Regions from separate parts of the Streptomyces sp. NBC_01525 genome, predicted to be linked through region 2. Evidence: predicted binding sites of a transcription regulator. Region 2 holds the regulator's gene; the other holds the start of a gene.
What was found. The regulator HspR, encoded in region 2, represses chaperone genes until heat shock. The targets are predictions, from matches to a motif close to TTGAGNNNNNNNNNCTCAA.

Region 1: a site for HspR is predicted at 1,276-1,294, ahead of lon (endopeptidase La). Genes of this name have one in related genera too.

What each region holds. Positions count from the first base shown of each region.
Region 1 is NZ_CP109397.1:4,787,283-4,792,526, forward strand. It holds gene OG422_RS21560 (rhomboid-like protein) at 1-210, shown strand, start outside; gene OG422_RS21565 (GNAT family N-acetyltransferase) at 284-1,105, opposite strand; gene lon (endopeptidase La) at 1,317-3,788, shown strand; gene OG422_RS21575 (lysozyme) at 3,864-4,721, opposite strand; gene OG422_RS21580 (MarR family winged helix-turn-helix transcriptional regulator) at 5,142-5,244, shown strand, end outside.
Region 2 is NZ_CP109397.1:3,204,782-3,210,025, forward strand. It holds gene clpB (ATP-dependent chaperone ClpB) at 1-398, opposite strand, end outside; gene OG422_RS14230 (Uma2 family endonuclease) at 772-1,341, shown strand; gene OG422_RS14235 (TIGR03618 family F420-dependent PPOX class oxidoreductase) at 1,438-1,842, shown strand; gene OG422_RS14240 (hypothetical protein) at 1,942-2,346, shown strand; gene OG422_RS14245 (heat shock protein transcriptional repressor HspR) at 2,488-2,940, opposite strand; gene dnaJ (molecular chaperone DnaJ) at 2,942-4,120, opposite strand; gene grpE (nucleotide exchange factor GrpE) at 4,166-4,837, opposite strand; gene dnaK (molecular chaperone DnaK) at 4,834-5,244, opposite strand, start outside.

The sequences.
Region 1 (5,244 bases), 1.6 Mb from region 2:
CTGCTGACCTTCGCCGACCCGCTCAGCTCCTGCGGCCACCTCCTCTCCCTCGCCCTCGGTGCGGCCGCCTGGCCGCTGCTGCGCCGGGGGCGGTCCGGCCCGCGTCCGGTGCGGCTCCACGGGGATCTGGGGCATCCGGCGCTGCGGCGGGCGGCGGGGCGTGCGGTGCCGGGGTGTGCGGTGCCGGTGGCGGGGGTGCGGCGGCGCTGAGCTGGCTGTCGGGCGGGCGGCGGGCGGTGGCGGCCCGGCCGCCGCGCCCCGCGTCCGCCCCGGGTCGCCCCGGTCACGGCCCGCCCGCGCCCGGTTCGCTGCCCTCACCCGCCCCCGGCGTCCACACGTAAGGCGTCGTCGTGGTCACCGCATGGAAGCCGAGGCGGCGCAGGATCGGGGCGCTGGCGCCGGAGGCGTCGACCTGGAGGAGGTCCGCGCCGTGGGCCACGGCGAGTGTGGCGCGGGCGGCGACCAGCGCGCGGTAGACGCCGTGGCCGCGCCAGGCGGGCAGCGTCGAGCCGCCCCACAGGCTCGCGAAACCGGTGCCGGGCCGCAGCACCAGCCAGCCCGCCGAGACCACCTCGCCCCCGGCCTCCGCCACCAGGACGGCGATACGGTCGGGGGCGGCGGCCACCCGGGCGGTCAGATCGTGGGCCAGCCAGCCGTGGTCGTCGCCCCAGACCGCCGTCTCCATGGCCGCGATGCGCCGCATATCGGCGTCGTCGGTGACCCGGCGCAGTGTGACGCCCTCGGCGAGTACGGGCTCCCCGGCCATCTCCCGGGCGCGGCCGATGAGCACCGTCTCCCGCTCCTCGGGCACGAACCCGGCGGCCCGCAGCCGCTCGGGGAGCTCTTCCGGCAGGTCGTGGTCGCGGGTCTTCCACTCCACGGCCTCGCCCCGGGCGGCGAACACCGCGCACTGCCGGGCGATCAGCGCGTCCAGTGCGGCGCCGCGTACGCCCAGGTCCGGCGGGCCGCTGACGAAGCCGCGGAACTGCCCGGTCAGCCGCGTCAGCGGCCCGTCCCGCTCCGCGGTGACGCCCCGGGGCAGGTCCGGCGGGACGTCCCGCATCCGCTCGTCGTAGGCCGCGAGCAAGCCGTCGATGTCCGTCACGGTTCGACGGTACGAGGGAGGGCAAGCGGTTTTCCGCGGCGGCGGGCGTGTCGTGGTGCCCGGTGGGCGCGGTGGCGGGGGGACCGGACACGGGGGCGTCGCGCCGGACGGCGATCCGCTGATCGCTCACGGCGAACACGGACCGGGGAACATCTCCCCGCTCCCCGGCATTGAGTGGGAACAGCTCAACTTGCCTGCCGAAGGGGAGATCATGGCTTCGTCGTCCCACACGCTCACTCTGCCGGTGCTGCCCCTCGATGACGAGGTGGTCCTGCCCGGGATGGTCGTGCCGCTGGACCTGTCGGACGCGGACGTACGGGCCGCTGTGGAGGCCGCGCAGTCCGCCGCTGTCCAGGGCAACAAACCGGAGGTGCTGCTTGTGCCCCGGGTCGACGGCACCTACGCCGCGATCGGCACGCTCGGTCGGATCGAGCAGGTCGGCCGGTTGTCCGACGGTGACCCGGGCGCGCTGATCCGCGGGCTGCGCCGGGTACGCATCGGCTCCGGGACCACCGGCCCGGGCGCCGCACTCTGGGTGGCGGGCAGCACCGTCGAGGAGACGGTGCCGGGCACCGCCGACGGCGAGGGCGGCCGCACCCTTCCCGGCGCCGTGACCGAGCTGGTCACCGAGTACAAGGCGCTGGCCACCAGCTGGCTGCGCAGGCGCGGCGCCTGGCAGGTCGTCGACCGCGTCCAGCAGATCGAGGACGTCTCCGCCCTCGCCGACAACGCCGGGTACTCGCCGTTCCTCACCACCGAGCAGAAGGTCCGGCTGCTGGAGACCACCGACCCGGTCGCCCGGCTGAAGTTCGCCACCGAGACGCTCCGCGACCATCTGGCCGAGCAGGACGTCGCCGAGTCCATCGCCAAGGACGTCCAGGAGGGCGTCGACAAGCAGCAGCGCGAATTCCTGCTGCGGCGGCAGCTGGAGGCGGTCCGCAAGGAGCTGTCCGAGCTGAACGGCGACGCCGACGACGAGAGCGGCGACCACCGCGCCCGCGTCGAGGCCGCCGCGCTCCCCGAGGACGTCCGCAAGGCCGCCCTCAAGGAGGTCGACAAGCTGGAGCGCGCCGGTGACCAGAGCCCCGAGGGCCCCTGGATCCGCAACTGGCTCGACACCATCCTCGAACTGCCGTGGAACGAACGGACCGAGGACGCCTACGACATCACCGGGGCGCGCGCCGTGCTCGACGCCGACCACGCCGGTCTGGAGGACGTCAAGGAGCGGATCACCGAGTACCTGGCGGTCCGCAAGCGGCGCGCCGAACGGGCCGACGCCGCCGATGCCGAGGCCACCACCGGCGGCGGGCGCCGCGCCGGGGGCGCCGTGCTGGCGCTGGTCGGGCCGCCCGGTGTCGGCAAGACCTCGCTCGGCGAGTCCGTCGCCCGGGCCATGGGCCGCTCCTTCGTCCGGGTGGCGCTCGGCGGCGTACGCGACGAGGCGGAGATCCGCGGCCACCGGCGGACGTACGTCGGCGCGCTGCCCGGCCGCATCGTCCGGGCGATCAAGGAAGCCGGTTCGATGAACCCGGTGGTGCTGCTCGACGAGATCGACAAGGTCGGCTCCGACTACCGCGGCGACCCCGCGGCCGCCCTCCTGGAGGTCCTGGACCCGGCGCAGAACCACACCTTCCGCGACCACTACCTGGAGGTCGAACTCGACCTCAGCGACGTGGTGTTCCTCGCCACCGCCAACGTCCTCGAAGCCATCCCCGGGCCGCTGCTGGACCGGATGGAGCTGGTGCGGCTGGACGGCTACACCGAGGACGAGAAGATCGTCATCGCCCGCGACCATCTGCTCCCGCGCCAGCTGGAGCTGGCCGGACTCGCGCCCGGCGAGGTCACCCTTACCGACGACGCGCTGCGCAGCCTGGCCGGGGAGTACACCCGCGAGGCGGGCGTACGGAACCTGGAGCGCGCGGTGGCCCGGCTGCTGCGCAAGGTGGCCGCCCGGCACGAACTGGGCGAGCGGGAGCTGCCGTTCACCGTCGGCACCGAGGAGCTGCGCCCGCTGATTGGACGGCCGCACCACACCCCGGAGGCGGCGCAGGATCCGGCCGTGCGGCGGACCGCCGTGCCCGGGGTGGTCACCGGACTCGCGGTCACCGGCGCCGGTGGCGATGTGCTGTACGTCGAGGCGTCGCTCGCCGACCCGGAGACCGGTGCCTCGGGGCTGACGCTCACCGGCCAGCTCGGCGACGTGATGAAGGAATCGGCGCACATCGCGCTGTCGTTCCTGCGCTCGCGCGGCGCGGAGCTGGAACTTCCGGTCGGCGACCTCAAGGAGCGCGGCGTCCATCTGCACGTACCGGCCGGAGCCGTCCCGAAGGACGGGCCGAGCGCGGGCGTGACGATGACGACCGCGCTGGCCTCGCTGCTCTCCGGCCGTCAGGTGCGGCCGGATGTGGCGATGACCGGTGAGGTGTCGCTGACCGGGCGGGTGCTGCCGGTCGGCGGGATCAAGCAGAAGCTGCTCGCCGCGCACCGTGCGGGCATCACCACGGTGATCATCCCGCAGCGCAACGAACCGGATCTGGACGAGGTCCCCGAGGAGATCCTCCAGACCCTCGACGTGCGGCCGGTCACCGATGTGCGCACGGTGCTGGAGCTGGCGCTGACCGACGCGGCGACGCCGGTCCGCGACCCGGCCGCACCGGACGGGGCGGTGCCCGCCGCGGCGTGACGGACGCGGCGGGCCATCGCACCGGGGCCCCTTCCGCACAGCGCGGGAGGGGCCCGTTTTTCACGGTTGCGGCCGTCAGCCGTTGGCGAGGGCCTGGAGCCGGTCGTACGCGCCGTTGAAGGAGTTGTGGTCCCCGACGTCCGGGCCGGTCGAGGTGTACTGCCAGATGGTGTGGAAGCCCCACCCGCCCGGGAGTTCACCGACCGAGGAGCCGTAGCGCGGCACCCACAGCGGGTTGACGCCGCCGAAGCCGGTGTTGTTGCCGGTGCACTGCTTCCACCAGCTGGTGGAGGTGTAGATGACCGCGTCCCGGCCGGTGCGCGACTTGTAGGTCGCGAACCAGTCCTTCATCCAGTTGACGAGCCCGGTGGCGGTCATGCCGTAGCAGGTGTCGCCGTACGGGTTGTACTCCATGTCCAGCGCGCCCGGCAGGGTCTTGCCGTCCTTGGACCAGCCGCCGCCGTGGTCGACGAAGTAGTTGGCCTGGGCGGCGCCGCTGGAGGTGTTCGGCGTGGCGAAGTGGTACGCGCCGCGGATCATGCCGATGTTGTATGAGCCGTTGTACTGCTGCGCGAAGGAGGGGTTGGTGTACGTCGTCGACTCCGTCGCCTTGACGTACGCGAACTTCACGCCGCTGTTCCACAGCGCCGACCAGTCGACGTTGCCCTGGTGACCGCTGACGTCGACACCCTCGACCCCGGCGAGCAGCCCGGTCGCCGGGCGGACCGAGCCGGTGCCCTCGTGTGCGGCGATCTGCGATCCGGCCCAGTCCTGGGCGGGGTGGGACGGTTCGGGCGCGTCCTTGGCGGGGGTCGCGGCGGCCGTCGCGACGCCGGGCAGGCCCAGCAGCAGCGCGAAGAGCGCGAGCAGGGCGCTGGCCACGGTGGCCAGGGAGCGGGTGCGGTGCGGGGAGCCCGATCTGTGCACGAGCATGCGTGCCTCCGGATTTCGTTGAGGTGACCTGAGGGGGGATGACGGAGCCGCGGCGGACCGCGGCCCCGGTGTCACGCGCCGCCGGGGTACGGCGGCGACCGCCGCGGGGCGCGGCGGAGTGCGGTGCGTGGTGCGTGGTGCCGGAATTGCGGGTGCCGACGTGCAGGTGCGGAGATGCGGTGTGCGTGGTGCGCGCGGGCGCCCGTCGGTGCGGACGCCGTACGCGGACCGGGACGGCCGGGCACCCGACGGACTTGGTGTGGCCATGCCAGAAATGACGGTACGCGCGTAGACCTCGGCGATAAAAGAGGGACACGGGGCTGCCGTTGGTCTAATCCTGCGAAATACTGGCGGAGCTGCGGCTTCGGCGGCGGCGAGCGGAAACTTTTCACGAACGGAAACGCCGGAAAGGGTGCTGACGTGCACAACACCGGAGCCGATGGAGCGGCGGACCACGGCGACGCGGCGGGTGTGGACCACGTATTCCTCGCCCTGGAACGCGAGTTGGCGGTGTTCCTGCGCC
Region 2 (5,244 bases):
CCCTGTTCGTCGAGCAGCGCGCCGGTGGCGCCGCCCTTGGCCGCGATGCCGATGAGCAGATGCTCGGTGGAGACATAGGCATCGCCCAGCTCCTTGGCACGCCGGGCGGCGTCCGCGAGGACGGCCAGCAGCTCGCGGTCGGGCTGCGGCGGTGCGACCGTCGACCCCTGCACGCTGGGCAGCGCGGCGAGGCGCCGCTCGGCGCCGCCCCGCAGCACGGCGGCGTCCGCGCCGACGGCGGCCAGCAGGTCGATGATGTTCGCGTTGCTGTCGGCCGGTCCGGCCAGCAGCGCGAGCAGCAGATGGGCGGACGTCATGTCCGCGTGCCCGGCGGTGATCGCCCGCTCGTTGGCGGCGCTCAGCGCCTCCCGGCTCTTGTTGGTCAGCTCGGCGTCCACGGTCGCGGGGTCCTCCTCATGCTCGGCGTTCTCGTCCTGTACTGCCGGTCCGCCCGACGGCGGGCGCGTACGGCACTTCCGTACATGCTCTGGTCGACGTCCAGTAAATTGAGTCTACTTCACTCAAGGGGGGAGTTGAGTGGAGTCGGCTCAAGATTGGGGAAAGGGCGGGGGCGGATCGGGGGCGCGGCAACTCGGTGCCGAGCCTGCCGCCGTCGCCCTTGATGCCGAGCCTGCCGCGTGACCGGGGCGGCCGCTCCGGCGGGCGCGCACGCCGCCACACCTGCGGGTGAACGGCGGGCATATGCCAACGCCACTCGCCGCCCACGGTCAACACTGGCCTGGAACGCAATGGAGGTGCAGCGTGACGGCTATGGCATACGAGCCGACGGCGACCGACCAGCAGACCCTCCTGGACTTCTTCCTCGGCATGGACAACCCCCACGGGTTCCGGGCCGAGTTCATCGAGGGGGAGATTGTTGTGTCACCGCCGACCGACGGGGATCACGAGGACTACCTGAGCACGCTGGTCCGGCAGCTCATCCGGTCCTCGGCGACCGAGATGGACGTATCAGGGAACAAGGGCCTGGTCCTGCCGAGCGGAGGGCGGTGCACCAGGAATCACGTCATCCCCGACGCCACGGTTGCACCGCGCCGCCTCCGCCGCTTCCGGGGCGCCGAACCCTGGATGCCACCGGACGGCATCGCCCTGGTCGCCGAGGTGACGGGCACGAAGCCGAAAAACCGCATCGCCGAACGCCACTGCTACGCCCGCGGCGCCCTCCCCCTTTACCTCCTCGTCGACCGCGAGACCTCCATGGTCACGCTGTTCAGCGAGCCCGAGGGGGACGACTACCGCGAGTCCCACTCCGTCGCCTTCGGCAAGCCGCTGCCGCTGCCCGCGCCGTTCTCGTTCACGCTGGAGACCGGCGACTTCCTCTGAGCCGGCTGCCACCAGGGGCCGGGCCGCCCGTACGGGGCCCGGCCCCTCGCCGTACGCGGAACAGGCGGCCCGGCGCCCCGTCGTTACGCTTCCCCCATGGCTCACGATCTCGCCGCCCTCAGCCCCACCTACCTCGCCTTCTGGGACGAGCACGTCATGTCGACGCTGACCACGCTGCGGGCCGACGGCTCCCCGCACGTCGTGCCGGTCGGCGTGACGTACGACGCGGAGCAGCGGATCGCGCGGATCATCACGCGCGGCGGCAGCACCAAGGCGCGGAACGTGCTGGCCGCCGGGGCGGACGGTGCGCGGGCCGCGGTCTGCCAGGTCGCGGGGCGGCGCTGGGCGACGCTGGAGGGGATCGCCCGGGTGCGGACGGACGCGGCGGCGGTCGCGGACGCCGAACGCCGGTACGCCGCGCGCTACGGCCGGACGCCGACGCCCAACCCGGAGCGGGTGGCGATCGAGATCGCCGTGACCCGGGCGCTCGGCCGGGCCTGAGCCCCCGGAGCACGGGTGCGCGGCGGGTGAACGCACCGATACCGCGGGCGCCGTCCGCCGGTATCGTCGCCCGCACACCGACCACGCCCGGAGGGCACGATGAACCCGGTCCGCGCCACCGCCCTCGCCTGTCTGATGCCGCTGTCCGAGCTGGGCGACGAGCCCTTCCTCGTCGACGACCGCGGTCAGCACGCCATGTGCGAGCGGTGGGCGGCGGACCGCGGCTACGACCTCACCTGCCGGCTGAGCCTGCACCGGCTGCCCGCCGGGCACCCCACGCTCTGGCGCGAGGTGGAACGCGGCCTGGTCGATGTCTTCGTGGCGCCGCACCGCCGGGCGCTGGAGCACGCCGTGGACGACGCCGACGCGTTCGCCGCGCGCTGCGCCGCCGCCGGGGTCCGCCTGGCCACCGCCGACCTCGCCGAACCGGTCTACGACCGCGCACTGACCTCGGACGTCCACCGCCGCCTGTCGATGCCGACGGCGGGGTACAGCGGGCATTGAGCCGCCGGAGGCCGGGCGACCGCACCCCACGAGGACGCGCCGAGGCCGGTCCCCGCACCCGCCTTGCACCGCACCGCCCCGGACATGCGAAAGGGCCGGGTCGCCCCGGCCCTCTCCGCTGTTACCGACGCTCTCCGGCGGTCACTCGCCCCGCTTGGGGCGCCACACCACCAGCGCGCTGGTCTGCTGGACATCCTGATACGGCACCAGATCGCGGCGGTAGGACGCGTGCACCGCGGCCTCCCGCTGCTGCATCGCGCTGGCCGCGCCCTCCAGGGCGCCCTGGAGTTCGGCGACCCGCTGCTGGAGGGCCGTGACCTGGTTCTCCAGCTCGATGATGCGCTTGATACCGGCGAGGTTGATGCCCTCGTCCTGGGACAACTGCTGCACCGTGCGGAGCAGTTCGATGTCCCGGGCGGAGTACCGGCGGCCCCGCCCGGCCGTGCGGTCGGGCGAGACCAGGCCAAGCCGGTCGTACTGACGCAGGGTCTGCGGATGCAGGCCGGAGAGCTGAGCCGCGACGGAGATGACGTACACCGGAGAATCTTCGGTCAGTTCGTACGGGTTCCGACGATGTCCGCCCCGGCTGTCCATCTCATGCTCCCTTCGCGGCCTGGAACAGCTCCGCTCGCGGATCCTGATCCGCGGTCGCCTCGCGATAGGACTCCAGCGACTCCTTCGCCTTGTCGCCGAGGCCCTTGGGAACGATCACCTCGACGGTGACCAGCAGGTCACCCCGGGTGCCGTCCTTACGCGTCGAGCCCTTGCCCCGCGCCCGCATGGTGCGGCCGTTGGGCGTTCCCGGCGCGATCTTGAGCGTGACCGGCGGGCCGCCCAGCGTCGGCACCCGCACCTCGCCGCCGAGCGCCGCCTCCGGGAAGGTGACCGGCACCGTGACGGTGAGGTTGTCGCCCTTGCGGCCGAAGACCGGGTGCGGCTGGACGTGCACCACGACGTAGAGATCGCCCGCCGGACCGCCGTGCTCGCCGGGCGTGCCCTTGCCGCGCAGCCGGATGCGCTGCCCGTCGGAGACGCCCGCCGGGATGCGGACCTGCATCGTCCGGGCGCTGGTCGCCCGGCCGCTGCCCTTGCAGACCTCGCAGGGGTTCTCCGCGATCAGGCCGCGGCCCTTGCAGTCGGCGCACGGATCGGTGAGCGAGAAGCCGCCGCCCGCGCCCCGGCTGACCTGGCCGGTGCCCACGCAGGTCGGGCAGACCCGCGGGGTGCCGTTCGTGTCGCCGGTGCCCGAGCACGCCTTGCACGGCTCCTTGCTGGACATCCGCAGCGGGACCGTGGCCCCGTCCACCGCCTCGGTGAAGCTGAGCGTCACCTCGGACTCGATGTCGTGCCCCCGCCGCGGCTGGGTACGGGTACCCGTCGCGCCGCCGCGGTTGAACAGGCCGCCGAAGACGTCCCCGAGGCCCCCGCCGAAGCCGCCGCCGCTCCCCTGCTGCCCCTGCGTGCCCCCGAAGAGGTCACCGAGGTCGAAGTTGAAGCTGCCGCCGCCCCCGCCGGGGCCGGGGCGGAAGCCGCCGTTGCCGAACAGCGCCCGCGCCTCGTCGTACTCCTTGCGGCGCTTGGGGTCGCCGAGGATGTCGTTCGCCTCGGAGATCTCCTTGAAGCGCGCCTCGGCGCCGGAGTCACCGGTGTTGGCGTCCGGGTGGTTCTCCCGGGCGAGCTTGCGGTACGCCTTCTTGATCTCGGCGTCGGTGGCGTCCTTCGGGACGCCGAGGACCTTGTAGTAGTCCTTCTCGACGAAGTCCTTCGTGCTCATCCCCGACGTCCCTCCTTCCGCGTCTTCTTCTCTGCCGTCCGCACGTCAGCCCTCGTCCGGGCCACCGTTTTCCTCGTCCGAAGCCTTGGCACCGTCCTCGGATGCGGACTTGCCGCCCTGGGCGCCCGGCTGCGGCTCGGCGACGGCGACCCGCGCGGGGCGGATCGTTCGCTCACCGATGCGATACCCGGGCTGCAGGACGGCCACGCACGTGGTCTCCGTGACGTCCGGTGCGTACGAGTGCATCAGGGCTTCGTGGATCGTCGGGTCGAAGGGCTCGCCCTCCTTGCCGAACTGCTGGAGGCCCAGCTTGGCGACCACGGTCTCCAGCGATTCGGCCACCGACTTGAAGCCGCCGACCAGCTCGCCGTGATCGCGGGCGCGGCCCACGTCGTCGAGGACCGGAAGCAGCTCGGACAGGAGGTTCGCCGCGGCGATCTCCTTGACCGCGACGCGGTCCCGCTCGACCCGGCGCCGGTAGTTCTGGTACTCCGCCTGAAGCCGCTGGAGGTCCGCGGTGCGCTCGGTGAGCGCCGAACGGGCCTGGTCCAGCTGCGCGGTGAGCGCGACGTCCTGCGCGCCCTGCTTGTCGTCCCCGGCCGGGGCCGAGCCCGCCTTGTCGGCGGACTCGGCTCGCGCCGCGTCGTCAGCGTTGCCTGCGGACTCGGCGCCGGAGACGTCGGGCTTCTCCTCGAAGCCCGGGGTCTCCTCCGTCACGCCGCACCGTCCTTCTTGGGCTTCTCGTCGTCGACGATCTCGGCGTCCACGACGTCGTCCTCGGCCTTGGCCTGGCCCGCACCGGCACCCGCGGCACCGGCGTCGGCGCCCGCGGCCTGGGCGTCGGCGTACATGGCCTGGCCCAGCTTCTGCGAGACGGCGGCGACCTTCTCGGTGGCGGTACGGATCTCGGCCGTGTTGTCGCCCTCGGCGGACTCGCCCTTGAGCTTCTCCTTCAGCTCACCGACGGCGGCCTCAACCTCGGTCTTCACCTCGGCGGGGACCTTCTCCTCGTTGTCCTTGAGGAACTTCTCCGTCTGGTAGACGAGCTGCTCGCCCTGGTTACGGGTCTCGGCGGCCTCGCGGCGCTTGTGGTCCTCGTCCGCGTAGCGCTCGGCCTCCTCACG